3 regions of the Peribacillus sp. NPDC097675 genome follow, and region 2 is predicted to be linked to each of the others. Evidence: predicted binding sites of a transcription regulator. Region 2 holds the regulator's gene; each other region holds the start of a gene.
The links. The regulator LexA, encoded in region 2, represses DNA repair genes until DNA is damaged. The targets are predictions, from matches to a motif close to CGAACATATGTTCG.
Positions count from the first base shown of each region.

Region 1: ACQKL5_RS02435 (DNA polymerase thumb domain-containing protein) is a predicted target of LexA. The motif match lies at 2,397-2,410, and genes of this name have one in related genera.
Region 3: addB (helicase-exonuclease AddAB subunit AddB) is a predicted target of LexA. The motif match lies at 7,232-7,245, and genes of this name have one in related genera.

Region 1 covers NZ_JBNNSK010000001.1:482,773-492,957, reverse strand. Annotated here, with positions in the region: gene ACQKL5_RS02450 (alpha/beta hydrolase) at 1-284, shown strand, start outside; gene ACQKL5_RS02445 (iron-sulfur cluster biosynthesis family protein) at 333-656, opposite strand; gene ACQKL5_RS02440 (YolD-like family protein) at 764-1,093, opposite strand; gene ACQKL5_RS02435 (DNA polymerase thumb domain-containing protein) at 1,119-2,378, opposite strand; gene ACQKL5_RS02430 (C40 family peptidase) at 2,780-3,439, shown strand; gene ACQKL5_RS02425 (DUF3221 domain-containing protein) at 3,500-4,033, opposite strand; gene ACQKL5_RS02420 (SDR family NAD(P)-dependent oxidoreductase) at 4,207-4,998, opposite strand; gene ACQKL5_RS02415 (MBL fold metallo-hydrolase) at 4,995-5,990, opposite strand; gene proC (pyrroline-5-carboxylate reductase) at 6,513-7,358, shown strand; gene ACQKL5_RS02405 (VOC family protein) at 7,518-7,949, opposite strand; gene ACQKL5_RS02400 (MerR family transcriptional regulator) at 8,214-8,768, shown strand; gene ACQKL5_RS02395 (ABC transporter ATP-binding protein) at 8,955-9,749, opposite strand; gene ACQKL5_RS02390 (ABC transporter permease) at 9,724-10,185, opposite strand, start outside.
Region 2 covers NZ_JBNNSK010000002.1:169,141-179,325, forward strand. Annotated here, with positions in the region: gene ACQKL5_RS04080 (hypothetical protein) at 1-384, opposite strand, end outside; gene ACQKL5_RS04085 (APC family permease) at 433-1,875, opposite strand; gene ACQKL5_RS04090 (hypothetical protein) at 2,007-2,201, opposite strand; gene ACQKL5_RS04095 (YneF family protein) at 3,014-3,229, opposite strand; gene sirA (sporulation inhibitor of replication protein SirA) at 3,314-3,739, opposite strand; gene tkt (transketolase) at 4,042-6,048, opposite strand; gene ACQKL5_RS04110 (DUF896 domain-containing protein) at 6,278-6,511, opposite strand; gene ACQKL5_RS04115 (YneB family resolvase-like protein) at 6,578-7,234, opposite strand; gene yneA (cell division suppressor protein YneA) at 7,254-7,565, opposite strand; gene lexA (transcriptional repressor LexA) at 7,725-8,348, shown strand; gene ACQKL5_RS04130 (hypothetical protein) at 8,608-8,895, shown strand; gene ACQKL5_RS04135 (GlsB/YeaQ/YmgE family stress response membrane protein) at 9,038-9,274, opposite strand; gene ACQKL5_RS04140 (peptide MFS transporter) at 10,042-10,185, shown strand, end outside.
Region 3 covers NZ_JBNNSK010000003.1:44,891-55,075, forward strand. Annotated here, with positions in the region: gene ACQKL5_RS05630 (HD domain-containing protein) at 1-340, shown strand, start outside; gene ACQKL5_RS05635 (SCO family protein) at 479-1,066, opposite strand; gene ACQKL5_RS05640 (M48 family metallopeptidase) at 1,264-2,529, shown strand; gene ACQKL5_RS05645 (YitT family protein) at 2,683-3,492, shown strand; gene ACQKL5_RS05650 (IDEAL domain-containing protein) at 3,557-3,793, opposite strand; gene ACQKL5_RS05655 (competence protein ComK) at 4,085-4,651, shown strand; gene ACQKL5_RS05660 (methyl-accepting chemotaxis protein) at 4,816-5,637, shown strand; gene ACQKL5_RS05665 (hypothetical protein) at 5,692-6,066, opposite strand; gene ACQKL5_RS05670 (TVP38/TMEM64 family protein) at 6,355-6,969, shown strand; gene ACQKL5_RS05675 (hypothetical protein) at 7,015-7,170, shown strand; gene addB (helicase-exonuclease AddAB subunit AddB) at 7,375-10,185, shown strand, end outside.

The DNA.
Region 1 (10,185 bases), on a different contig from region 2:
TCCCCCTGGGCCGTATGTTCATTAAGATTCGTGACGGATATTGGACCAACGAAGTGTCACCGATACATTTCATCAAAAACATCAAGAAACCAATATTATTCATCCATAGTGAACCTGATACGTTCATTCCCGCTTCCATGACACTGGAATTGTATGAAGCAAAACAGGGACCAAAGGAACTTTACCTCGCAAAAAAAGGTGCTCACGCACAATCATATAATGAGAATTCACAGGAGTATGAGGAACGGATTGATCAATTCCTCGAACAAGTCTTATTGAAATAGGCAAAGGGAGAATCCCAATAATATTGGGATTCTCCCTTTGCCTTTGTTTTAGAATTTAGTAAAGTAACTCATTCTCGGATTCAAGATTTGATTCGGGCTTTTCAACTGAAAGCAGTTTGCTTCAGTCACAAAGTCTATTGTCATGACTTCATCTAGAAAGATCATCTTGGATCTTTCGACATAAATAGGAATACCATTAGTCTCCACTTTTTCGTTCCCCTCTTCAAGCTCCTTGACGAGCCATAGTGCTGTCACACCACTTACTACACATCCACAGCCGTCTGTATCATATTTCAACTGTAACTGTCCTTCTTTTCCCTGTATTTTATCGGAAATTTTTTCCGCTGCTTTTTCTGTCCATTTAATATACATGCCGTTTGCCTCCTATTCGTTCCATTCCCTAATTATAAACGATAAAGGGGCGGCTGTCCTTTTTCCGGCATACCTCTTCTAGTATCCACCACATTGACCTAAAACTATTACATCAACCTAACATCAGCTATATTGGCAAGTTGAATATAATGTGGGTGCTGAAAGTGATCAATAACATGAAGTCTTTGCAAGGATTCATTATAATAATGAATCTTTCCAATTAAAAGCTGATACCGATTTCTATCATAATAGGCAATCGAGACTTCCTTACCTTCTTCCATCGCTTCCCCCATCACAGCATTCATTTCCTCAAACTGCTGTTCATCGAGAATACGCTTTTTTTCATAGCCATCTTCTCCCACCCAATCTCGGAGCATCTTCACATGCTCCGGTAGCATCATCGATGTCCACTTGATACGTCCCCGATCACGAATCATTATTTTCCCTCCTCTACTCACCTCATCAAGCCTTATGCCCGCCAAGCAACCCACTTCTGTAAACCGCCGTCCCCGCTTTCGTATACGAAACCGCGCGCAACAGCGATTTTGAACCGTATTTATGCCGAATACGATCAACCGTATAGCTCAACTCCCGCTTTTTCCAACGTGAAGCGTCAAATAAAGTCAACTGCATTTCGTTATCCTCCACAATATTCGAGAGCGTGACCGAAATGCTGCGAACGGTTTTTTGCTTATGATAGTTTTCATGAAAAAGCTCCAGACAGACTTTATACAAATCCATCGTGATGTTCGTCGGTTCGTCGATTGAACGAGAACGATGAAAACCTCCGCCAAACTCATCCTTACTGTAACCAATGCTTAGACTGATCGTCCTTCCTGCCTTTCTGTGGGTGCGGGCCCTTCTTCCGACTTCTTCACAAATTTCTAGCATAACCTGCTTAATTTCGTGCTCTTCCTTGTAATCACGGAGTAAAATCTGACTTTTGCCAAAGCTGACCTGCCCCTCTATAATCGGTGCTCCTAAATCTGACAAATCGATTCCCCAAGCATGATGATAAAGTTGATTGCCCATAATCCCGAACTTCGCTTCAAGCAATTCAAGATCATAATTGGCAAGCTGCCCGACTGTGAATATCCCCATTCCATGGAGGGTTTTTTCTACACGCCTTCCTATCCCCCACATTTCACGAAGTGGAGAGATCGGCCAAAGCTTGTTGGGTACATCTTCATATGTCCACTCTGCTATTCCTATATGTTTGGCCTCGAGATCGAGGCAAAGCTTCGCCATCAGCATGTTCGGGCCAATTCCGATTGCACTTGGAATCTGCAATTCCCTTTCTATGTCATCTTTTATTTTCCCAGCAATATTCCAGGCATCTCCCCATAAGGAAACTGCTCCATCGACTTTCAAAAAACTTTCATCCACACTGTATACATGAATCGCTTCTTTCGGAACATAGCGATGAAACAAGCGGGTGATCTCTGTCGAAATTCTCAAATAAGTGGCCATTTTTGGCTCGACGACTATAATGCGTGGATCTTTTGGGATCTCAAACTTTCGAGAACCTGTTTTTATACCAAATTCCTTCTTTAGCTTTGGGGAAGCCGCAAGTACAATGCTCCCCTCCCTACTCTTGTCGCCAACCACTGCTAAATAACAGTCGAGCGGATCTAAACCAAGCATGACCGCCGAGCAGCTAGCATAAAAACTCTTCATATCTATACACATAATCGATTGTTTCGGCATCATGCTATAATTCATTATTTCTTCACCCTATATAGAATATATGTTCGCTTTTGTATTATACCCCTAATTCTAAACGAATACACGTTCTCATTCAATGGAAGTTTCATGACAAATTTCCACCTTTTTATTCAACGTTTTAATTTACCATAAAAATACTATAATACTAAAATAATGTTTTATATCCAAGTTGTTTTTCATGGACATAGTCTATTAGAATCTAGACTATTATATAAAATTGATTCTTTTTACCTTTTATCACAGTTGAATAAAGGATTTCATTCAATTTCTATACCTTCATAGTACCTATATTTTGTAATGAAACTGTAATCAAAAACTGAGTTAAATGTCACATTGGTATTGTAGGATAATATTGTTAAGATAGATAAAGAGAGAGATAGAGAGAGGAAATGAGAAACATGAAGAAATGGATTGCTTCAGCTGCTGTGGCTTCTGCATTAATGCTGAACCCGCTCCAAGCATTTGCAAATATTGGAGATCAAACCCTCAGACCCGGAATGACACATAGTGACGTCAAACAACTACAACAACTATTAAGTACTAAAGGTTACTTCACATACACTGGTTCACCTACTACATACTACGGCTCCTATTCTACAGCTGCAGTAAAAAAGCTTCAAAAAGCTAAAGGATTGACTGCCGATGGAATCGCAGGTAGAAATACATTTAACGCGCTTGGCGTTTACAATGTCAATAATACAAGCCTGATTAATTACGCAAAGACCTTAATCGGGTCACCATACAAATGGGCTGGAACGACACCTGCAGGATTTGACTGTTCGGGGTTCATATATTATGTATTCCAAAAATCACAGGGAATTACTCTGCCACGGACAACATCCGAGCTCTATGCCAATACTGGATTAAAAGTATCTTCGCCATCTAAAGGCGATCTTGTATTCTTTGATACGTCTTCGGGAAAAACGGGTGTTTCCCATGCAGGAATATATATTGGCAACAATCAGTTCATACATGCATCATCTTCTAAAGGAATTACCATTACCGATATGAGTAACACGTATTGGGCTCCAAAATACCTGGGTGCAAAAACTTTATAAACAAATTGAGTAGGCGACCAACACAAACAGGGCAGAATCCATAGTGGTTCTGCCCTGTCATTATTTTATATATAAGATTTCTTCAGTAGAATCTTCTACGGTCACAGTAAAGGACGAATCTAAATTGGAGCGATTCATCATTTCAATATTATATACATGCTCAGCAGGAAAATGAATGATTTTAAGAACCATGAAGCGCTGACTTACCGCTTGAGTCACATGCTTAAGTGCAGCAGTCACAGCCTTTTGCTCCTCAATGCTTTGTTCATCTTGTATAACCCTTATCAACTCCGCTTCCGCTTTCGAAGGGAAGGAATTTTCAATCTCTCCTTGGTACCATGGTTTAACTTTCATCCCTATCATCAAATCTGAATAACTGAGCTTATTCCCTTCCTCATCTTGTATATCTGTATGGTTGTTCACTTTGTAATACGTGTCTTTTATTAAAATTCGCTTATCATCCAAATCCGTAATAAAGCCTTCTTCTCCCTTACCAATGGTCTTTTGAGACTTTTCATCAGAGAAGGAGTGACAGCCCCCCAAAATAATAAAAAGGCATAAACAGATAAAAGGTATTCCCATTACCAACTTCATAAAAATCCCTCCTACTAGAATAGACGAATTCATCAACAAAAGGGTTACAAATAATGGAATATAAATGCATATTATTTTCAAAATAAAAAGAGAATGTCATGTGACACTCCCCTTGGTTTCTTATGATGCTTCTAAGTGGTTATTCTCACTTACATAGAGAGGGCACTTAGAAGCTATTTTTTAAAAAATGCCTTTTTTCCAATGGTCTCAGTGATTTTTGGAAATAACGTATACCACTTACCCGCCATATTCATCCAGCCAGGCAAGTTAATTTCCCGTTTATTTGTTAACATAGCGCCCACGATTTTTTTTGCAACATTCTCGGGCTTAAGCATGAATTTTTGGATACTTTTCACGTAGGTCCCGGATTCATCGGCTATATTAAAAAAATTCGTTGCAATTGGTCCTGGATTAACAGTAGTCACATGAATATGGTCCGCCATCAATTCCAGACGGAGAGCATTTGAATAGCCAAGCACCGCAAACTTGGTGGCAGAGTATAGTGTAGACTTAGGCGTTGCAATTTTCCCTGCCTGTGAGGCAATATTGATGATGTGGCCCGCTTGTCTGCGCTTCATATTGGGAAGTACAAACTTCGTACAGGCCATCACTCCGATCACATTGACATCAAACATCGCTTTGCTTTCTTCTAAGTCCGTATCTAGGACTTCTTTAAACGTTCCGTGCCCAGCATTATTGACCAAAACGTCTACGGTACCGACTTGGGCTTGGATATCAGCAAAGACCTTTTCCACTTGCTCCGTATCGGAAACATCCAGCTTATATACAAAAACGTCAACACCAAATTGGTTAATCAGGGTATCTTTCAGTGTTTGTAATTTATCCAGGCTCCTTGCCAAAAGAACAAGCCTGGCTCCAAGATGTGCAGAATGAATGGCAATCTCCTTACCGATTCCTCCAGAAGCCCCTGTAATGACAATGACTTTCCCTCGCAATTTACTCAATAAATTATCCCCTTCGAAACCGTTGTCGCACTTGAATACAGAACGACACCTGAATTCATTTCCGTTACGATTTCACCCAAATCTTCTAAATAATCCAACTGACCTACCGTTTCCGAGAGTGTCAAATCGACTTCCTGACGGTACACTTTCGGGAAAAGTTGCTGACACACTTCAAATCCCGTTAAAGGTTTTTCTTGAAGCATGCTTTTCACCTGCATGGCCCGATTATGCTGGCGCTCAAGTCTATATCGAATCAGATCGGCCACTTTGTCTCCATCAATTTCTCCCCCATGTCCGGAGTAGACTTTCGAAATCGTAAAGTCCAAGAGTTTTTGAAGCGCAGCATTATATTGAAGCAAAGGCCGTTGACGAACACCATCCATAAGCAATGGCGGTTCCATTAGTGGATTAGGCGAAATTTTTGCAAGTAAATGGTCACCCGCAATCATCACGCCATCACGTTCCCGATAAAAGGATACATGACTTTGTGCATGTCCAGCGGTCTCGATTACCCGCCAACCCGGAAGTCCTGGGAGCTCGTCCCCTTCCGCTAAATAACCTTGCAGCTTCCTTTTACTGAGAAACTTGATTTCTTCTCGGTCATGTATCAATTTATGTTTCAATTCTTCCTCAACACCCAACTTCCCTGCAAAGTCAAGAAAGAAAGCATTATGGATGTCAAGGAACTCATCACTAAGAGTCAGCCACCGCTGATTGTTTTGATGTCCATATACAGGAACTTCCTTATCAAAGAAATCAAGTGCACCTGCATGATCGGGATGATGATGCGTCAAGATAATTTGTTCAATATCAGATAGTTTCAGCCCTAATTCTTCAAGCCCGTAAACCAGTGCCTCTCTTGATTGTACAGTTTTAACACCCGTATCAATTAGAGTCAATGCCTCCCCTTTGAGTACGTATACATTTACATCACCCACTGCAAACGGCGTCGGCAGAGAAAGCTTCGCGATGTCTCCATTCCAATTCACCATGTTTGTTTCCACCTTATATATTATATTTAAATAAATTTTTACATCCATAAAATTGATTATTTCGCTACTTTTTCAAAAAAATGAATATGTAATCACTATTTTACATGTAATCCTAAACGTTGTCATTATTTTCACATAATTCATGATTGCTTTTAAAGACTACGTAAATATTAATATTGACAGAGTACTCATGCATCCCTCATAATCACAAGTAATTAAAAAACGGCACGGCTATGATTGAGGCCAAGTAAATAATTGATGGCGTAAAGAGAGTGAAGCCCTTAATACTGCTGAAAAGCTTCACCGCCCTCTCTATTATTGAACCTACCTTATGAGCCTTCAGTAAAAACTGACGGTATTCCCACGTTAACGGATTCAAGTGCAGCTTCCTTTTTATTCATTGCGGAAGTTGAACAAAGGTGGTACCACGGAAGTTGACCTTTCGTCCTTTATTGGATGAGGGGTCTTTTTATTTTTTGGAGAAACTGACCATTAATAGTATGTACTAAAGGAGTGAGTGAAATGAAAAAAATAGCTTGTATCGGGGCTGGGTCGATGGCTGAAGCGATCATTTCCGGTTTGGTCACTCAGCAAGTCATTAACTCGGCTGACATTTATGTGACCAATAAATCAAATGATGAACGATTTACTTATTTAAGGGATCAATACGGAATTACCACTACGCGTTCTCTTCCAGAGTTGCTATCAGGAGCAAATATAGTAGTACTGGCAGTAAAGCCGAAGGATATTCTAGCCACAATGCAATCTATAAAGGAATATATCCGTGAAGATATGCTGTTTATTTCCGTTGTAGCAGGGGTCCATACGGCAAGCTTAGAAGGAATAGCGGCCAAACAGGTTGCCATCATCAGGGCTATGCCTAATACTTCAGCAGCCGTTGGGAAGTCGGCCACTGCCATCTCAGCTAATACACATACAACGGATTCACAATTAAAGACGGCAATCACTCTTTTCGAAACGGTAGGTTCGGTCGCCATTGTCGAAGAAACACAACTTGATGCTGTAACAGGATTATCGGGAAGTGGCCCTGCATATATTTATTACTTGGTCGAAGCTCTGGAAAAATCGGCGGAATCCATTGGCCTCGATGCCATAACAGCAAAGCAATTAATCCTTCAGACACTTACCGGTGCAGCTGAGATGCTACAGAAATCGCCGAAGACGCCAGCAGTACTGCGAAAAGAAGTAACATCACCAGGCGGAACCACAGAAGCCGGTCTGAAAGCACTTGAGGCCCAGCAGGTACAAGAAGCGTTTATCTCCTGTGTTCAAGAAGCCACCGCGCAATCAAAGCGGATGGGTAATCAAATCGGTAAAGAGCTCGCTAAATATGTAGTCCCTCATTAACGTTACTTAAATAGGCTGTTGACTTCCTAATGAAGACCAGGAAGTCAACAGCCTAGGAGAGTTTCATTAACCTATCACTAAAGAATAATGAAAAATCACAAACGCAAAAATGACGTTCAACCAACTTCTATCAGGTCAGAGACAGTGGTTTGTGACTACTTATTTAATGATCAACATATCATGCTCATCGAATTCCCATTCCTCTGAATATGCTACTTCCCAATAAAAACCGTCGGGATCTGAAAAATACCCACTGTATCCTCCCCAAAAAACACGTTGTGGTGCCTTTTCAATGATACCCCCGGCTTTTTCCGCTTTTTTAAAAATCTCATCCACTTCTTCCATTGATTTTGCATTATAGGCAAGAGTGAACCCTGAAAACCCCTTTCCTTTAGGAGAAGCTTTGTCATTAATGTCATTTGCTAATTCTTCTAAAGGATAAAGAGCAAGTTTTGTTCCTGCATTATTAAAGAAAACAATGCCAGGACTCTCCTCTTTAACAGATGTTTGAAACCCTAGCCCATCCCTATAAAACCTTAAAGAATGATTTATATCACGGACACCTAAAGTTATAAGGTTTAATCTATTCATACTTAAAACCCCCTTCCCAGTTATCCCTTACCTATTCGTTACGTACCGTTTTTTCCCTTTGAAAAATTGTAGATTTAATATGCTTATTACGTTACACCCAATGAGAAAGCCCTCACGAAAAACGACCGTTTCCATTAAATAATCGACATGGTTGTGAAACTAGGAAGATATCCACTATCTTTGACGAATCAGTGTTTGTTTTGTCAACAGCAAAGGAATTCTTGCATTTATCTAGAATTCTACACCCAAAGGAGGGGGATCTGGATGAATACAAGTGCAGTTGCCAAGTTATTGAATGTTTCTCATAGTACCATTCAACGCTGGGTTACCCAATTGAACATGGAGGTAGAACGAAATCAACTAGGCCACTATCAGTTTACCGATGATGATATTGACTTATTAAGAAAGATTCAAGATCAGCTGAATGAAGGGGTCGTCTTGCAAAAAGTGACCATTTCGGAAAAGAAAATCAGGAAAGCCAACGTAAAACACCATACTGAGCCGGAAAAAGGACAAGATCATCTAATCGAAAGAATTTCCAGACTTGAGAAGAGCCTGAAAACAAAAGCAGATGACGTTGTTTCCTATCAACTTCTACAACATAGAAGTGAATTGGAAGACATGCAAAAGCTGGTCGATAAACTTGAAGCCCGGATTGAAGCATTAGAATCTGCCAACGTTCCACCCGCAGAATTTTATTTAGCTAGCGAAGAAGCCGCCGCCGCTAAAAAGACGAAGAAAAAACCTTTCATGAAAAACTTTTTCGGAAACACAAAAAAAAATGGTCATTCATCCTTGAGCACAGTCGATAGCGATTAAGCGAGTAGGACCTTACAAGTCTTATTACAAGGAAGGTTCACCATCCTCTTGCGGCCAACCTGTAAGCTTAACCTTCCATCGGTGAGATCCAAAGCTCCCGATTAGATATTTCCTTCTGTTTTCGCCATAAGAAAGAGGCCTTGGCTTTAAGGTAATCCTTACCTTAAAGCCAAGGCCTCTTATACTTCATATCAGCACAGCACGGTCATTTAACATTTTTTCGCCTTTGATACGCTGGAATTCATTCAAGAGCGTATCTACTGTCAAGGACTGTTTTTTAGAGCCTCTTGCCTCAAAAATAATTTGACCTTTATCCATCATGATTAAAGAATTACCAAGATCAATTGCCTGTTGCATGTTATGCGTCACCATCAATGTAGTTAATTGACTCGTTTCAACGATTTCCTTCGTCAAACTGGTTACAAGCTCTGCCCTTGATGGGTCGAGGGCAGCTGTATGTTCATCAAGGAGCAAAATTTTCGGATTGGTGAAAGTCGCCATTAATAATGATAATGCCTGACGCTCCCCTCCCGATAATAAGCCGACTTTTGCACTCATCCGATTCTCCAACCCCAAATGTAGCGTACTCAAACTTTCTTTAAATAGCTCTTTCCGTCTTTTTGTCACCCCAAAACCAAGTCCCCGTCGATTCGTTCTGCCATAAGCGATGGCCATATTTTCTTCGATGGTCATATGGGGGGCCGTGCCAAGCATGGGATCCTGGAAAACTCGGCCGATTCTTTTGGCACGAGCATGTTCTTCAATTGAAGATACGTTTACCCCATCGATGATAACTTCGCCAGCATCAGGAAGGATTTTACCGGAAATCATGTTCATCAATGTGGATTTCCCAGCCCCATTACTACCGATGACCGTTACAAATTCACCCTTTGACAGCTGTAAATCAAGATTACCGAGGGCCAGCTTCTCATCCGGAGTTCCCTCGTTAAAGACCTTATAAATGTGATTTAACTGCAGCAAATTCTTTTTCCCCCTTTGATGATGCCTCAATATGACGCATCTGTAATTCTTTAAGTCTTTTTTTCTTACGGCTTTTTTCTTTTTGTTTTTCCGAAATTTGCGGAATGACTAGAGCACCAATAACAATAAGTGCAGTTATTACCTTCACATCACCCGTATCAAAGAATTTCACACGTAACGCCAGCGTAACGACAATGCGGTATATGATTGCTCCTCCAATAACAGCTAGCGTGGCCCGTGCAATCGTTTTTGCTCCAAATAACGCTTCCCCGATAATGACAGAGGCTAAACCGATTACAATAATTCCTATTCCCATCCCTATATCGCTGAAACCATTATATTGGGCAACTAAGGCGCCAGAAAAAGCAACAAGGGCATTACCAATTGCAAGTCCTAAAACCTTCATATTACCTGTATGTGCAGAAAAACTCTTGAC
Region 2 (10,185 bases):
TTCTATCTTTTCAAAATCAATTAAATGGCAAATGTCTATTATTTCTTTATTATTGTTCAATATATCAGCCAGTTCTTGATGACCAGAACTAGAAACAAATTGCGGGTTCTTCCTAAATCCAGAGGCATAGTTAAGCTGAAGTTTAATATGTTCGCTAAGGGGAAGACCCTGCCACTCGAGTCTCCATGTATAAATGTAAACTAGGCCCATTAATTTATTGATTTTTCTATGGTACGCTTTTAATTGAATAGCACCATATTGGGAACCATCAAAAAGTATCTCATTCTTCTCTTTTGAAATAATAGGAATATTATTTTGGAAGATATTCGTAATATCTACTAGTGCTCTTTCTGCACGTTTGTCTATAAAACTATAAAACCCCATCTGTAAAATCCCCCTCAACTATACCCCATAATTCAACAATGTTTACTTTCATTTTTTCTCCCTGATTGAAAATGAATCTTCCATTTCCGATGATACTACTTGAGCAATTGAAACTGTTTCACTTCTTTCTATTATTTTATTGTGGATTTCATCTAGTGAGACAGGCTTGAATAATTTTTGTCCAGTTATCTTTAAAAAGGCTCCTCCAAAAGCAACAATAATCGCAAGTGTAATTAAAGAAATTTTCATAACAAGGTGATCAACGTAAAGTGTATATATCATATATATACAAGCCGGTATTCCAATTATTTGAGGTAGAGGATAAAGCGGACTTTTAAAAGGTCGTTCTTTCTGTGGATATTTACCCCGCAGTATAATAACATTAACTTGGGCTATAATGTAGGACATTAACCATGAGGCACATGCCACAGAAATCATTGTCGTAATAAAGTTAATATTAGCATCATTTATTCCAGCATATAATAAAACGATCATAATTAATCCTGTTACAAATAAAATACCATACCAAGGAGTACGAGTCTTTGGATGCAAATAAGAAAAGAATTTTGGTAGCATGCCTTCTTTGGATAAACCATAAAGCATTCTTGGAATGGCCATTAAATACGTATCACACGTTGTAATAGCTGCAAGTATAGAAACAATGCTCATTAATACAAGACCTGAATGGCCTAACATTGCTGTAGCTCCATCAATATGAGGAATCGTCGATTCAGCCAAAACATCTAGCTTAATATATTTTGAAATACCAAGACCAAAAAACAGATCGACTAACCAAATCGTTAAACATGCAAAAATCATTGCTAGAGGAATTGTTTTCCCAGGATTTTTAACTTCTTCAGCTAAAGGAGCCACAAATTCCATTCCTATAAACAACCATATTGCAGCACCAAGTGTACCTAATTGACCAGACCATGCCATTGTTGAAAATGGCGGTTGTTCAGCCAACTGATGTTCCAATCCGATACCAGACATCCCCCAAAGACCTATTAACCCTAGGAGTGCCATCATTCCAATCGCCATTACCGTTTGCACTTTGGCAAATACACTTACTCCTGCCAGATTAACTCCCACTAATACTGCCAATAGAATAGATACAGATAAACCCCACGGAATGCCTGTTAGAGTCTCAATACTTTTTCCGCCTACTATCATATTGGTTCCGCCATCAGTCCCAACTAAAATGATATAGCCCGCAAGTACTGCGAATATAGCGGGGAGCTTTCCTAAGGCAGGAGTTGTATATTCACCAATCATTCCAGCTCCTGGAAGCATAGCAGCAAGCTCTGAGTAAGAAAAAGCTACACACATTATAACAATTAATGCCAAAAATGCGATAACACTAAATGCAGGACCGCTTACTCCATAACCGTGACCTAATGTAACCATTGCCGTCCCGGAGACTACAAGACCTACAGAAGCTGAATAAGCTGTCCAAAATCCTAGTGTACGGTTTAATTTGACTCCACTCATCTACCATACCTCCTGCATTATTATATTTTAATTTCACTAGCTTCATTCTTTATAGAAAAGCTCTAAATAATCTTCTTTTAAAGCAGGAAGCGGGTTACTTGCTGCTGATACATTTTTCGTTGCACCTTCTGCTAAGTAAGGAAATTTTCGGGGTTTATATTTTTTAAATCTTTCATTTTCGGAATGCCCACTTTACTAGAAAGTTCTTTTAAAAGTTCGACACCTTCTTGAGCTACCTGTTCTGCATTTCTTCCTTCGCTGGATACCCCAAGCTGTTCTGCAAGAATGGCATGTTTTTCAATATTAAATGGAATATTGTTTTCCAATACACATGGTAGCAAAACAGAGTTCACAATACTGTGGGGTATATCATATCCCCCCCTAAGGCTTCCGCCATACAATGGGCCCATGTAACATCTGAATTTCCATTTTGGACGACAACCATAATAAATCAAAGTAGATTGAATATTCATTTAATTCATTATATCTTTAGAAGAAAAGCGCATTCATTAGACAGTATGTAATTTAATCCTCAAAATTCACACAACACTTTGTTAATTACGTAGTAGTAACCATTTACAAAGTTTCATCAGCTTTAACCTTTTTAGTAATGCTAATGGATTTAATGTAAATGATTTTTGCAATTGAAATTGCATATCAATATCAACGTACGCTAACGGGCTTAATACCATTAACTGAAAAAATCTAATTGTTTTCATAAGTCCAACACTAAAGAAGATTCTAATTAATATGCCCAAATGAGGAAGCAATATTTTAAGGACAAAATATTAAAGAGGACTGTTTCTATAAGAGAGTATCCACCAAATACATCAGAGCCTTCTTAGTGTAAAAATTTTCTTTCAAGTATTTTTAGGTTCTATACTCCTAACTCTTGTTAGTCATTGTCTTCCGTGATTACCTCGTGCCTAACAGTAATAGAAATATTCTTCAAAAACCATAAAAAATACCACCTCTCTGTTAATCTTTCAACAGAATGGGTGGTATTAGAATAGAAATATGAAGGATTAACCAAATAAAAAGAAAAATCCAAGGAAGGATTCAGTCTTTGACTTATCATGCCCATCTGAACTTCATCTTTGTACTGATATACCATCAAAAAACCTTGATATGTAAGGTTTTATTTTGTTTGTTGTTTATTCATAGCGCTCATCATTTGATTAATTTTCTTTTGGGACGGTTTCATACCCATTTGCATCATCATCATTTTCAACATTTGTTCGTTAATTGGCGGATTTTTCTTTAAGTAATCCATCATGTATTTACGAGCGATGAGAAATCCTAGCACTATTCCTAAGATCAATGCTAGTACGCCAACTAGAATGTAAACCCACATACTATTTCCTCCTTCATGTTGTCTAACATCAGTGTACTAGACCAAAGATTATTATACAATACCCGCTAGGGAAAAGTCCCCCATTTAGACAAATTTTCTTTCTTTTATTGGTTTTAACCAGCCATATTTTTTGTGGTCAAAATCGATTGCAAGAAAACCTGCTTCACATTTACGAATACATTCGAAGAAAGCAGTCTCCGCTTCATAATCACCTTCTGCTTTGAGTATGATGGAATCGCCTTCAAAGGTTAAAGCCGCTTTACTTGTGCTTGTACCGTTTGTTTTTTCTAAATAGTATTTACCGTTTTGTGACCAAAAATTCATTTTTTTCTTTAACCGTTGTTCAATAACTCCCTGTAATTGGATCACTGGAACTGTCTTTGTAATATATTCAATTTGTTTTTGCAAAATACTCTTCAGTCCATCCTTTGCTTGAATATATTCTAAAAACAAATTGAAAAAAAGCTTCTCCCTGCCATAATAATGATGGGCAAATTCATCTTCAATCAAAAAAATCTGATAAGTTCTCATAAGCCTATACCTCCCTAGGATTCCTATTTATGAACCAACACATTATTTTAGTATTTGCCCGGTAATCTTATAAAGGTTCCCCCTATATGTGACACATGGAAACAATAATATATTTATTCTTATTATATCTTGACAAATTTATAAGATATGTTGTTTGCTGGAGAAATTTTAATCTTTTTTTGTCGAATGTAAGATATTTCCCTTAATAATTTATATTTCTTCATTATATAAGAAAAAAACTGACACCATTTGAAATGGTGTCAGTTTTTAACTAATCAATATTATTTTGCAAGCATTGCTTTAACACGGGACACGACATTCTCAACGGTAAAGCCAAACTCTTGCATGATTTTACCACCAGGCGCTGAAGCTCCGAAATGATTAATCGCTAATATTTCTCCTTCATCACCCGTATAACGATCCCAGCCAAACGGTGAAGCCACTTCTATGGCTAGACGTTTTTTAACTGCCGGGTTAATCACACTTTGTTTGTATTCTTTTGACTGAGTTTCGAAGCGATCCCATGATGGCATGCTGATAACAGAAACTTCAATTCCTTCTTCAGCTAATGCTTTCTGTGCTTCAACAGCAAGGTTAACTTCAGAACCTGTAGCAAGCAGTAATGCGTCCGCTACCTCTTTTTTAGAATTAGATATGACGTATGCACCTTTTACCACACCTTCATATGCTGCTTCAGAAGTATCTTTAATAGTTGGCAATCCTTGGCGTGTTAATACAAGTGCCGTTGGTTTATCTTTAGTCTCCATAGCAACTTTCCAAGCTGCAGCTACTTCATTACCATCAGCTGGACGGATCACACCAAGGTTCGGCATGGCTCGTAAAGAAGCTAGTTGTTCTATAGGCTCGTGTGTCGGACCGTCTTCACCAACAGCAATGCTGTCGTGGGTGAAGACATACGTAACTGGAAGCCCCATTAAAGCCGCCATCCGAATAGCAGGACGCAGATAATCAGAGAATACGAAGAATGTTCCGCCATAAACCTTTAAGCCACCGTGAAGCATCATACCGTTCATTGCTGCTCCCATAGCGAATTCACGTACACCAAACCAAATATTACGTCCACTGTAGTTTCCAGGTAATAAATCTGTCGCGCCTTTGATAGACGTATTATTGGATCCTGCTAAATCGGCTGAACCCCCAATAAGGTTTGGAAGCTTTTTAGCTAATGCATTCAACACCTCTCCACTTGAAGCACGTGAAGCCAGTGTCTTACCTTCTTCATAAACTGGAATTTCCTGATCCCAGTCAGCAGGCAATTCACCTTTGATAGCTAACTCCAGTTGTTCAGCAAGTTCTGGGTAAGTTTCTTTGTAATCATTAAATAGATCGTTCCATGCTTGTTCTTTTTTACTTCCTGCTTCGACGCAAGACTCATTAAAGTGTGTATATACTTCATCTGGAACATAAAAATCTTCTTCGAATGTCCATTTGTATGCATCTTTCGTCAATTTCATTTCATCAGCACCAAGAGGCGCACCATGTGCAGCCGACTTACCAGAACGATTCGGAGAGCCGTACCCAATTACTGTTTTCACTTCAATTAATGTCGGACGGGCCTCGTCCGTTTTTGCTTCTTCAATGGCTTTTGCGATTTCTTGTAAATCATTACCGTCTTCGACACGCAAATATTGCCAGCCATAAGCTTTGAAACGGTCAGCTACACTTTCACTAAAGGATTGGCTTAAATCACCATCAAGAGATATATCGTTCGAATCATATAAAACGACAAGTCTTCCAAGCTGAAGGTGACCTGCTAAAGAAGCTGCTTCAGCTGAAACGCCTTCCATTAAATCTCCATCACCACAAATACTATATGTATAATGATCAACCACATTATAAGAGTCACGATTGTAGCTTTCAGCCAGGTGACGTTCTGCCAATGCCATACCTACAGCCATTGCAATTCCTTGACCAAGCGGTCCTGTTGTGGCATCAACTCCAGCTGTATGTCCATACTCAGGATGTCCAGGAGTTTTACTGCCCCATTGGCGGAAACTCTTTAAGTCATCGATAGTCAATCCATATCCTGATAAATGAAGAAGGCTATATAAAAGCATAGAGCCATGTCCTGCCGATAGAACAAAACGGTCTCTATTGAACCATTCAGGATTTTTTGGGTTATGATTCATATATTCAGTCCACAGTTTATATGCCATAGGAGCTGCACCCATAGGCATGCCGGGATGACCGGAATTAGCCTTTTCAATAGCATCAATCGATAATGTACGAATTGTATTAATAGAAAGCGCATCTAATTTATCTAACATGTGTAAAACATCCCTTCCTGTAATGTACATCTTTATATTATATTGACATGGTTAATATCACAACTAAAATAACCATTTCTTTCACAGCTATTTCAATTTTCTACTATTTTAAGAATTACCATAGTTAGCTTGAACTAAAAAAGAGAATACATACATCGATGCATTCTCTTTTTTACTTAATATTTCTTAAGATTGGCCAAATGAAGGGTTCCAATCTTACACTACAACATTAATGCAAACCCTTTTTTTCTTTTATATTTTTAATTTTTTGGGGTGTAACATCATTGCCTTCAGGATCCAGAACCTTAACATGTTCCAACGTATCTGCCATAGAACGCCTAAATGTTTCAAGGTATTCACTTCGCAATGAAGTTTGTTCTTTAGCCTCTTCTACCGTTAAGCCGTCTCCCTTAGCCTTCTTAGAAAGTTCATTGATACGGGCGAGTTTTTCTTTTGATAACATAATTTCGCTCCTTCATATATATGCGGATATTGACATGGTATAAAAAAAAAGGTGAAATTACAAGTTCTAAGATTGGTTTTCCTGTGTGTTCTGATAATGCTCCAGAAATCTGCGGTTTACAGTAGCTTTCGATACGTCATAACCAAAGCCTCTAAGAGTAGCTGCAATCTCTGCAAATGTTAATCCATTCGAACGCAGTTTTACAATTTCTTCTATAGGTACTTCTTTACGTTCTCTACCAGTAGAATTTCTTTGGTTCTTCAAGTTCTTTTGGGGCCGGTAGCCGTTTTCAACCGCTCGGAGCATTCCTCGTTTAATTTTTAAATTATGTAACTTCCGCTGATATTCTTCTACTATACCAACAATTTGGATAACCATGGCATCCGAATCCGATAGTTCCAATTCGCCATCATGGGAAAGTGTATAAATCTTAACTCCTTCTTTGAGAATAACATGAAACAAGGCAATTTTTGCATTTCCTCTTCCCAATCTCGTTTCATCTTGAATTAATAGAACATCTGCCTCTTTCGCTTTAAAAAGATCAAGCATGTCAAATATCCCATCACGATTTAATTCGTAACCACTTGCCTGCTCTCTTATTACGGAAACAATCTCCATGCCTTTATTGTCCGCTAACTTCACTAATTCCTCTTGCTGCCTAGCAAGCGAGGTTTCCTGTGCTTCTTTTTCTGTACTTACCCGACAATAGATGACTGCTTTCATATGACCCTACCTTTACTACTTACTGCTTGCTAGCCAAACTTTGGACTACTTTATCATTTTCAACGGGGATGACAATTATTTGACCAGCCTTAATAGCATCTGCCCTTACACCGTTATACTCTTCTATCCAACCAATGAATTCTTTTTTTGTCAATTCAGTCTGACCATATTTCTCGGAAATCTCCCATATTGTATCACCTTCATTTACTTCTATAGAAAGAAATTTTTTATCTTGATTTTTGTCTAATGTGAAAGAAAATAAAATTGAAAAGATAAATACCAATCCTGCTAATAGAATCGTATACATATTATTTTTGTAAAAAGTTTTCATCAATATCCCTCCATAGCGAATATATGTTCGTTCTTAATTTATAATTGAATTATAATACGAACACTTGTTTCAGTCAACATTGAAATTCGAACTTATGTTTGTATAGAGAAGTAAGCCATGCTATAATATAGCAAAGAATTATGGAGAAGAGGTGCACATATGACTAAACTATCAAAACGACAGCAGGACATTCTTGATTTCATAAAAGATGAAGTCCGCCAAAAAGGTTATCCACCTTCCGTAAGAGAGATTGGCGAAGCTGTGGGACTTGCATCAAGTTCAACTGTCCATGGTCATTTGTCTCGTTTGGAAAGCAAAGGCTTAATCAGACGCGACCCAACTAAGCCGAGGGCCATTGAGATCTTGAATATAGAAGAAGCTAATAATATACCAAAAACAAGCGTAGTTAACGTACCACTACTCGGTAAAGTAACAGCGGGCTTACCAATAACTGCGATTGAGAATATAGAAGAATACTTCCCGCTTCCTGAAAGCATGGTTCCACATGATGATCATGTATTCATGCTTGAAATTATGGGGGAAAGTATGATTGAAGCAGGAATTCACGACGGTGATTATGTAATCGTTAAGCAACAAAGCAACGCCAATAATGGAGATATCGTCGTGGCCATGACGGAAGATGATGAAGCCACTGTAAAACGATTCTTTAAGGAACCGGATTACATACGACTTCAGCCGGAAAACTCCAATATGGAGCCTATTATTCTAAGAGATGTTACAATCCTAGGAAGAGTAATCGGTTTATATAGACAAATTCACTAAAAGCGCTATGCGCTTTTTTTGTTTTTATAATCTTTATAATCTATGTATCTTTTCCATTTATATGACAGAAAGAATAATATAAACTTTCTTTTTAGTAGAGACGTAAATGGCTTGAACTTAAATATTTTAATTGATAGACTATTGTGCCTTTACCACGAAATATAGATCTAGGATGAACGATGTAAATATTAGGATGTATAATCCTTCTAGAATCGGTGAAATTAATCCATAGATATTTCTCTTTGAAAGTGGTGCTACCATGGACTTCCCTACTATTCATACTAATTTTTGGGATGCAGTGATTGCCATTCCAACTATCATGATTTTGACTCAAATCATAAAAATCCTTTTTCCACTCCCACGGAAATATATACCATCCATAGCTTTAGGTCTTGGCTTAATCCTTTCCATTTTCATTAGTCATCGGCATTACTTGATGACAGGAATTTTTATGGGGTGGTTTTATGGATATGCCAGTATTGGAAATTATGCCGCACTGAAGACGGCAATACTGTCTTTTAGGGAATCTGATCATCATTCGAATTAATAAAAACAAATCTTTTCACAAAAAAAGCTGTCCAGCATTGTTGAACAGCATTTTCAAACAATAATGGACAAATATATATCACAAAGTTCTTTCATCTACACTGTAATCCTGAAAAATCCTTTGAATGAATGTTGCCCTCGTTCTATCTCCATCTGGTGTTTCTCATAATTATTGACACGATAAACACGACGATTATTGCGCCCAATAAAGCTGGCACAATGTAAAATCCTTCAGTTTCAGGTCCTATTGGTCCTAAAATTGCTGTACCAAGCCATGCTCCAACAAATCCAGCAATGATATTTCCAATAATTCCACCCGGCATATCCCTTCCCAAAATCAGACTTCCCAGCCATCCAATTATTCCACCAACAATTAACATCCATATTAGTTCCAAAAATTTCCACCTCCCTTCCCTTAAATTTATGAATTATATTTATCATTAGAACAGTGCAACAAAGAACGAAAATACTACCTATTTCGTTTGTTTATGTTCACTTTCTTTATACCAGACGCTTATTCACGACAAAATAAAAAAGCCACCTTAAAAAGGCGGCTTGAAAGATTAAATGGATCTTTTTAATATGATGCTATTCAACCAAAAGAGTTGTATATGGACGATTAAATAATATTATATGGTTATAATAATAAATGCAGCCTGATAACTGCAATTATCAGGCTGCACAACATGGTAAAAAAGAAAACAATCAAATTGCTTTCTATACTAGAATAAGTATTTTGTCGTTTTTTGTCGATAAGACATTTTTCCTATTTTTATTCTCCAGTACCTCCTAATTGTTTTTTGCTTCCTTTATTTCAATATCGTATCTTATACACATATTTCTTACTTATGGATTTATAGCATTCCATTTACATGTCCATCTTGATTCATTGAAATAGTTCATTAGTTATACTCATTTACGTTTCAGTAAACTGTTAATAAAATACTTTTTCAGATCCACATTACGCTACTAAAAGAAACTACTCTAATCTGGGATTTTAATATGATAGAGGGGTAAGATTGAACTATTATTTTCATGAGAACGATGAATAATCAACCTATTAAGAATTATTATTAAAATACACTAAATATTCTTTACAACCGGTTAAAGAAAAGTTATTATACTATAATAAAAGGGAGTTGAATGTATGTCATCGATGAATAAACAGAAAATTTTGGATAGCATTCCTCAAAAAGGTTTTTTCGGGAACCCTAAGGGTCTATTCACTCTTTTCTTCACAGAGTTCTGGGAGCGCTTTTCTTATTATGGAATGAAAGCTATTCTTGTATAT
Region 3 (10,185 bases), on a different contig from region 2:
CAGCAATGGGAAATGGGATTATGACATGTACAAAAAAAATGATATCCATCCAATTAAAGGGGCTGAGAGAGCTCATAAATTGTTAATCCGGCTTGGTGAAAACCCGATTAAAGCCAAGACGACTTCCCTCGCGATTCTATTTCACACCGATTCATTTTTACCTTCAAATGATATAACCCGAACACCACTTCAGCAGGTCGTCAAATGGGCCGATGAAAAAGATGAGGAAGAAGGCGGAAATCACCATTACCGAAAAATTGATTTCCTACGTGCAAAAGAAAGCATTATTCAATTAGATAAACTCATTGATGAAGAAGAAAGAAAAAAGCTATCATCCTAAATCATCATGGATGGTAGCTTTTTTCATGTAGAAATATTCGAGTCTTGTGTTTAGTGTCAAACTTTAAAGTTTCGAATTTCCCTTTCCCAATGGGAATGGACGAGAAGGTGATCCACTTTGTTCCGCCATGCGTATGGCTTATTCGACTTCTTTCATTATGGCTTTATAGACATCGTCTTTATCGAAATTATACTCACCCATGCCGAAGACCTTAACGACATGATTATCCGCATCGAGTAAATAAGTGGCCGTACTATGAACGAACTTACCGGTTCCGGAATCCCGAAAAAGAAAATCGAATTGATCTGTTAGCTTTTTAGTGTCCATTGACGTCCCACGTAAAATCTCCCAACCGTCTGTTTCATTTATATCAAATGCCTTAGCGTAAGTTTTTATTTTATCGGGTGTATCCATTTCTGGATTGAAAGTGATGGTCAAAAACTCCACTTTATCCCCAAAAATATTTTGCTTAACAAGCTTATCCCGAATCTTTTGCATTTGATAGGTGGTATTTGGGCATATATCTGGACAATCGAGGTACATGAATTCTAATAGGCGAACTTTGGGTTTTAAATCGGAGAAGCTGTATGTGCCTCCGTCATGCGTATTCATCACTAAATCTTCAGGAAATTCCATTTTGGACTGGCGATACTCTGTAAAATAATAGATACCTGATCCAATCCCGATTACTAATAAAGCAGTGAATATAATATAAATTTTCTTCATGCGTATCTGTCACCCCGAGTCAATTTAAATAGATTGATATCTTCACTATACAGGATGATTTTCCAAAACAAGGTATGAAATCGGGAGAAATAATGAACATTTATGGACATTTATATGAAGGGAACGAAATACGGTTCTAACCTGTCCATTTTGGATTAAACTATATAAGGCAGGTTTGTTTTAAAGGAGGGGGCTTCATGGTTAGGAAATGGGCTGGGAGAGCGATTCTTTTATATCTCCTTTTTGTGGCAGTGATGTATTGGTATATATTCTATGGTGCAGACACTTCGATTCCTCAGGCTTTACGTGGCACTGCAGCTGACCCCGCAGAGTTTTTGAACGCTAGGGAGCTCAAACTCAGTGAGGATTATTCAGGGCTGCGAAACTTCATATTTTTCGTTGCGACCCCTTATGAATGGCTGTTGTATTTTTTCATCATGCTATTCGGATTTTCAAGGTATTTTGAAAAATCAGCTTTGACTATTAGTAAACGAAAAGGACTGCAAACGACCATTTATTTATTTTGGCTTTCATTGATTTCTTATGTAGCGATGTTTCCAATCAGTTTCATAGGCTATCAAATGAGTAAAAGTTATCATATAAGTACCCAGAGCTTTTCATCATGGATGAAAGACGATATCATCGATTTTTGGGTGAATTTTGGGACGATGCTCATCATCGTTTCCGTTCTATACTGGCTGATGAAAAAAAGTGCAAAGAAATGGTGGCTTTATGCTTGGCTGTTATCGATTCCATTTACCTTGTTCCTCATGTTCGTCCAACCGGTCTTGATTGATCCCTTATATAATGATTTTTATCCACTGAAAAATAAGGAGTTAGAAACGGAAATCTTGGCACTGGCCGGACAAGCGGATATCCCGGCTGAACATGTTTATGAAGTGAATATTGCAGAGAAAACGAATTCCCTGAATGCCTATGTAACGGGGATAGGCTCGAATTCCAGAATCGTTCTTTGGGATACGACCTTAAATAGGCTTGACGAAGACGAAATCCTTTTCATCATGGCACATGAAATGGCCCATTATGTGGAAAAACATATTTACATCGGAATAGCAGGTTATATCGTCATGACATTGGTCGGTTTATGGTTGACGGCAAAAATCATGAATTACATCATTGGGCGATGGGGACGCTTGATTAAAGTTCAATCAATGGACAGGATTTCTTCGTTGCCTTTATTCCTCTTGATTACCTCCGTGTTGCTGTTTGTTTCCAGCCCGCTTTCCAATTACGTTTCCCGTTATCAGGAAACGAGAGCGGACCGTTATGCCATTGAAATGACAGGAGACCATGAATCGGCCATCACTTCCTTCCAGGAGCTCACGAGATCAGGGCTAAGTCAGGTAAATCCCCCTATCTTAGTCAAATGGCTTCGTTATTCCCATCCCACCATGCTGGAGAGGATATCAACGGTGGAAAATGAAGAAATGAATGATGACTGAAAGCTAGCCTCATAAGCTAGCTTTTTTTCTTGCCTAATTTTAAGAAAAGTGGGAATCGATGGTTCATTTTCAGAAAAAACTATCATTTTATAAATATTCCGTTCTCTACTATAATAAATTAAAATTCCCAGAGCGTTTTTAAGGAGAGCATCTATGTATAATATACTTTTAATCACGTTAGGATCGGTGCTTGTTGCCTTGGCCTATAACTTATTCTTGATTCCACATTTGATTCTCAGCAGCGGACTTAGTGGAATTGCCATTATGTTAGGAATCATCACCCCGTTAAATACAGGGGTTTTGAATTTCTTATTAAATCTGCCATTACTTATTCTGGGATATCTAAAATTGGGAAGACGTTTCATCTCATTTACAATCTTGTCGGTTGTGGTCATTTCGGTCAGTTTGTATATTATACCTGTATACGGAGTTTCCTCTGAGCCAATATTATCTTCTTTATTCGGAGGGGTCATTTCTGGTATCGGTATCGGCATTATCTTTCGTGCTTCAGGTTCATCGGGAGGATTCGATATCATTGCGATGCTCTTGGCTAAGAAGAGAGACTTCCCCCTTGGTACCTTACTTTCAGTGATGAATGCGATCGTGGTGATTGTCTCCGGCTTTAGGTTTGGATGGGATGCCGCATTATACACATTGATTTCGATTTATGCAGCAGGTAAAGTGATAGATACCATTCATTCGAATCATATCAAATTAACTTTAATGATTGTGACGAAAAAAGGCGATGAAGTGAAAGAACGGTTACTGGCCAATCTATATCGCGGCATTACGGTCATGGATGGGGAAGGAGCCTATTCGGGTGAACGGAGCAAAGTGTTGATGACGGTCATTACACGTTACCAGTTAACCGATGTGAAGGCGATGATAAAAGAAGTGGATCCACAAGCCTTCGTTAATATTACCGAAACGACTGAGGTCATGGGAATGTTTCATAAAGAATGATGACGAATTTAAAAGCCTCCCGTATCAGGGAGGCTTTTTCTAAGGTATTTCATTCATAATTTGATTAATTTCCAAACTGTTTCAATAAGGCATTCAAATCAGTGCTTAATTTGAGGAATAGAGGTTTGTTCTTAGTATCCAGAGCTTCATCGATTTCCTTTGTAAGGATATTCTTTTTAGTCGTAAGGAACGATTCCATAATGATCATGTCAATTAACATTTCCTGAACGGCTGCATCATTTTTGATTTCCTTCGTTGATAAGGACTTCACTGACTCTGAATATGATTTATCATTTTTCAAAGTAACCACCCCTGACCCTTTTTATTAGTATATGGATTAATGGATATAAAATCAACAGAAAATTTAAAATAATTAGATAAAATGAGTTTGTGTCGTTAAAATGACGAGATGATAAGGCTTGTGAAAGAATTTTTAATTTTTTGTGAACTTGAAGGTAAGTTAGGTGAATTATGCTATTATAGTGGTGAATTTAACCCGTTTTGACTGGGACCGCCCAAAATGGAAAGCTTCAACGATATTAAGAAAGATGGATGGTACTTGATAAATGAAATAGGAAGAGGTGGATGTAATTTGAAGGAAAGCTGTACAGGAATAATCGAAGAATATGAAATTACTCCTTATACACTAATGGTCATGCCGATTAATTATGGAAGTAAGATTTACTCTCGAATCATTGAGTTGGAAGATGAGTTCATTTCTCCGTTCAAGCCCTTGGATATTATCAAGAAAAGCTGTGAGTACTTTGGTTCAAGTTACGGTGGAAGGAAAGATGGTACGAAACAACTCATAAATATCACCCACAAGGCACCCATTGCCATCGATCCGACCAGTTCAATTTTCTTCTTTCCGACTACATCTCCCTTGCGTCCTCAATGCACCTGGTTATCTCATGAACATGTAGTCTCCTTTACGCGACTAGACTCTAAACAGACAACGATCACTTTCAGAAATAGAAAATCATTCGATATCGACGTATCGAGCAGTTCGTTTGAAAACCAATTACATCGGACTTCCTTTTTAAAATCCAAATTGATCCAAAGAATCGAGGAAACCAAAAGAAAATCTTTCTATTTATTTACCGAATCCGACGGCCTAAAAGCGTCAGAAATGATTTCGAAATATCCGTCTCTGAAGTAATCAATCGGGTATTACATGGAAGCGTTATTAGAATTTTCAACAGGTAAGATTTCTCTTCATCTTAAAAATTAAGAAATAAGGCAAAAAATATTTACTAGAACAGTATTCTTTGGTAAAATTTAGCTTTATAGTAGGGATGGAGTGTTGCAACAGTGTACAACAATATGTTTGGGAAAATTGATTCGCTGGAAAGTATAATTAATATGGTACCTATAATTAAAGCGGCAGTTCCCTCTGAATTATCGATAGCCATATGTGATTTAGAAAAGTTCATTGAATATTTCCCTGGTGAAAGAATAAATTTACATATCAAAAAAGGGCAGTTATTGAATCCAGAAGAACCTCTCGCTATAGCATTGAGTCAGGATAAACCATTAAAGTCTGAGGTGCCGGCTGATTTTTATGGTTTTGAATTTACTGGAACAGCCGTGCCTCTTCATGATAAGAATAATCAAGTCATTGGTGGTATAGCCATCCAAATACGTAGGCAAAGTGAACTGAGGTCGATTGCGGATCAAATTTCAGTATCATTGAGTCAAGCCAATGAGAGAATTATTAATATTGCGGAAGGGTCTCATTCATTAGCAGGCGTTTCCACTGAACTTCTAGATTCCTCTCACAAAGCTGGAGAAGATGTTAAAAATACGGATGAAATATTGTCCATGATTAAAAGAGTGGCAACCCAAACGAATTTATTAGGATTAAATGCAGCTATAGAGGCCGCTCGTGCAGGTGAAAAAGGTAAAGGGTTCGAAGTCGTAGCCAAAGAGATTAGGAAGTTTTCCAAAGAAACGGTCACATCTACTCAAATGATCCGTGAAAAATTAGTGCAAATCCAAGAAGTGACGCAACAAATGGGGACATCAATTGAGCGAATAGCTTCTGTGGGTCAAGAGCAGGCGGCTTCCATTGAGGAAATCTCTACTTTTGTAGAAGAAATTAAAAAGATGTCCGATAAGCTCAACAAATATACGGATAAATTATAAAAGGAAGTCAACAGTATTTGTTGGCTTTTTCATTGTTCCTAGAAATAAAGAAGGCTAAATTTTCTCAGTTCTAAATCCCCTTTGAAAAAGGTAATGACATAATATTTCTTCCGTTTTATTTCGGAGACGGGGATTAAAGTAGTTATGGTGCTCTTCGTATCCTTTATATAAAAAGCAATACATAGTAAAAGATTCATCGCTATTTAATTTACTTACCTTGATATTCTCCTTCCGCAAGTAGCGTCGTACCTCAACAAGGTCTTCTTGGACGGATTTTAGAGCGCGTTCGATAAGCTCTAAATAGGGCCTTTTTAATTTAAAAGGACTTAATTCGATGACCTTGAGATCCCGGTTTAAGACTGTAATCACCATGGGAAGGTAGATGGCTTTTTCAATCATATTTCGGTCATCCTCTGGTATGCGGGTCATCTTGACCGCCCCTTTCTAATAAACGTTTTCTTATGTTATGTATGTTAGAACAGAAATAGAACACTTGTTCTTGTTATATCCTAACTGAATCATATTTGATATGCAAGCGGTTTTCCCACTCGCGTGAAATTTTTGTTAATAAGATTATGATTTCCTGAGATAGGGAAAGTATGATGATAGATGGGCATTTATTCTTGCAATTTAAGGGGAAAGTGTTATATCTAAAATAGGACGGATTTTTTATTAAGAGACGCTGCTTGAATAGAAAGCAAGCCGAGGGAGATAGTCATGAATCTTGATGCGGTACTTGAGTGGATAACACTTGAACATATATCAGAACTTATTAAGCAATACCGTTCATTCGGTCCAATTCCTGGTATTTTATTGCCAATGCTAGAAGCCTTTTTGCCATTTTTGCCATTGGTTGTTTTTGTCGTAGCCAATGCTACCGCTTTTGGCCTATGGTGGGGATTTTTATTTTCCTGGATAGGAGCGATAGCTGGTGCGTTTCTGATTTTCTTAATCATTAGAAGATACGGCCAGATGAGGTTCTTTCGCTTTCTTCAAAAACATAAACGGGTACAAAGGTTGATGAATTGGGTGGAAAGCCATGGTTTCGGTCCGTTATTTCTCTTGCTTTGTTTCCCTTTCACGCCATCTGCCATCGTTAACATCGTGGCAGGACTTTCAAAGGTAAGCACGTTACAATATGGACTGGCAGTAATTGGCGGGAAAGCAGTGATGATTTTTACAATCAGTTTTGTTGGTTATGATATAGTATCGCTTATTCATAAGCCAGTACGTACAGTGATTGTCGGAATCATTATCTTCATCCTATGGTTTGTAGGAAAAAGATTAGAGGTGCGGTTAAATAAAAGCATGAAGAGGGAGGAAGGGAAATAAACGATACAAGCAGTAGGGTATGGAGAATAGAGAATCACCCGCCTGATGAAAGTATCTATTGTGGATATTGCGGTTTTTTGCCAAACGGGAATAGGCCTTCTAGAGGTTAATGGTTATATAAAAGGTAAGAAAGTGACTGAAGGAAGGGGTATCGGGAGACTGAAGGTACAGTCAATCCAAGATATTGGCCAATCCTCTTGATTTTAAAGTAAAGTACTGCAGGAGCCTGGATAAGAAGGGCTTTTTTCTTTTGTTTTAAATACGAACGTACGGTTGGTGTTTTTCATTGCATAAGGGTAAAATTAAAGGAAAATAATCATAAATGGAAAAAGAAACGTATCAAAAAGTAGACGGCATTTCTGGTATGATGGGTCTAGATATAATGAAGTAAAAGGGGGGAAACAGATGTCACTCCGTTTTTTAATGGGAAGGTCGGGCACAGGTAAAACGTCAAAGGTCTTGGACGAAATTCGCACCAGCTTATTGGAAGACCCTGAAGGCGATCCGATCATCTATCTTGTTCCTGATCAGATGACATTTTTATCCGAATATAAATTAATCAAAACACCAGGTCTCGAAGGAATGATTCGAACGCAAGTTTTCAGCTTTAGCCGGTTAGCATGGCGCGTTCTCCAGGAGACAGGTGGCATGAGCCGAATCCATTTGGACAGTGTTGGCGTTAATATGCTGATACGTAAGATTATGGAGGATAAAAAAGATGATCTGAAAATGTTCCGGCGATCGGCTGATAAGCAGGGATTCGTTGCCCAGATGGAACAAATGCTTGCCGAATTCAAGCAGTACTGCATCGAGCCAGGTGACATTCGGAATTACTTGGAGGAAAAATCACCAGGTGGTAGTGGAATACAGGATAAATTATACGATCTTGAGCTTATCTATCAATCATTTGAGGATGAAATGATCGGCAAATATTTAGATTCAGAGGATTATTTTACTTTACTGATAGAAAAAATGGCAGAGTCCACTTATATAAAAAATGCGGATATCTATATGGATGGTTTTTACAGTTTGACACCACAGGAATTAATGATTGTGGAAGAAATGATGAAGCTATGTAAAAGTGTAACGATTGCGTTGACACTCGATCAACCCTATCGGCAATTTGCTCCGGATGATCTGCACTTGTTCAGGCAAACGGGGAATCTATATCATCAACTTTATCAAGCGGGACAAAGAACGGGGATATTTATTGAGGAAGACCACATTTTAAGCAACGCGGCGAAATTCGAGAATCCTGGGATAAAACATCTTGAAACTCATTTTGCCCATCGTCCTGCGCAAAAGTATGATCAGCCATCTGGTGTAACGATTGCCCAGGCTGTTAATCGTCGAGCAGAGATTGAAGGAGTGGCTCGGAATATCTTGACGCTTGTCAGACAAGAACAGTGCCGTTTTCGGGATATTGCGATTTTGGTTCGCAATGGGGCCGCATACGGAGATATTCTACAAACGGTTTTCCGTGATTATCAAATCCCGCTTTTCATCGATTCCAAACGCACGATGCTCAATCATCCATTGATTGAACTGATAAGGTCGACATTGGAAGTCATCAATGGATTTTGGCGCTACGAACCGGTTTTTCGGGCAATTAAGACAGAACTTCTATTTCCCCTGCAACAAAGTCATGACCGAATGCGTGAACAGGTGGATAAGCTTGAAAATTACGTGCTTGCCAGAGGGATTAAGGGGGCTGGGTGGACAACGAAGGATCGTTGGACATATCGTCGATTCCGTGGCTTGGAGCTCGAGGACCGTCCCCAAACGAGTAAGGAAATGCAACTGGAGCAAGAGCTCAATGATTTGAAGCAATTATTTACAGAGCCTATTATTAAGCTATCAAAACGTTTGAAAAAAGCTATGAATGGACGGGAATTGTGCGAGGCCCTTTATTTATATTTGGAAGAATTGCATATACCGGAAAAATTGGAGAAATTGAAACTTGAAGCAGAAGAGGACGGCGATCTGGTTTCAGCTAGGGAGCATGAACAATCGTGGAATGCGGTTGTGGATTTGCTTGATCAATTCGTGGAACTGTTAAGTGAACAGGAAATCTCCTTGAAACAGTTTGCGATCATTATTGAAGCAGGTCTGGAATCTTTGGAATTTTCCTTAGTTCCACAGGCAATCGATCAAGTTCTTGTCGCTAATCTTGACCTTTCTCGACTGGATGACGTGAAGGCTGCTTTCGTTATTGGTCTGAATGAAGGGGTTTTACCGGGAAAAGCCGTTTCTGATGGAGTGTTTTCCGATAGTGACCGCGAAAAGCTATTGGCGAGTGGGCTTGATGTTGCGCCGAGTTCGAAAATTCGTCTTCTGGATGAGGAATTCACGGCGTATAAAGCATTCACTACACCGTCAACATCTCTTTATTTATCATATCCTCTTGCTGATGAAGAAGGAAAAGCCCTTCTGCCTTCCTCCTATTTAAAAAGAGTGAGAGATGTATTGCCGCATGTGTCCGAGGCTTTTTATATGAACGATCCATCCGACCTGCCTGCTGAGGAACAGGTGAAATATGCAGCGAACCATGAGGTGGCCCTGTCTTATCTAGCTGCGCAATTGCAGCTGAAAAAACGGAACTATCCGATCCATCCACTTTGGTGGGATGTATATAATGCCATCATGGAGGATGAGATGGTTGGACCGACCGCAACGAAGGTCCTGTCGAGTCTTTTTTACCAAAATAAAACGATGAAACTGTCTGAGGAAACGAGTAAGCAATTATACGGTGAAACCATTCTAACCAGTGTATCGAGAATGGAGATGTTCAACAGCTGTCCGTTTTCCCATTATGCCGCTCATGGTTTGAAATTAAGGGAACGTCAAGTTTTCCGACTGGATGCACCGGATATTGGTGAAATGTTCCATGGAGCATTAAAAATGATTTCGGATTATTTAAATGAGCATGATATCCCGTGGTCTTCCTTGACCAAAGAGCAATGTTTGGAGTTGGCAAGACGGGCGGTGGAACAGCTTGCACCGAAGCTTCAAAATCAAATCCTGTTAAGTACGAACCGCCATCATTACTTGCGTAGAAAACTGGAGCATGTAATTGGCCGTGCCTCAATCGTCTTAAGCGACCATGCCAAGGTAAGTGGATTTGCGCCCATCGGATTGGAACTAGGCTTTGGGAAAAATGGAGAACTACCCCCACTATCGTTCACTCTGAAAAATGGGACGAAGATGGAATTGATT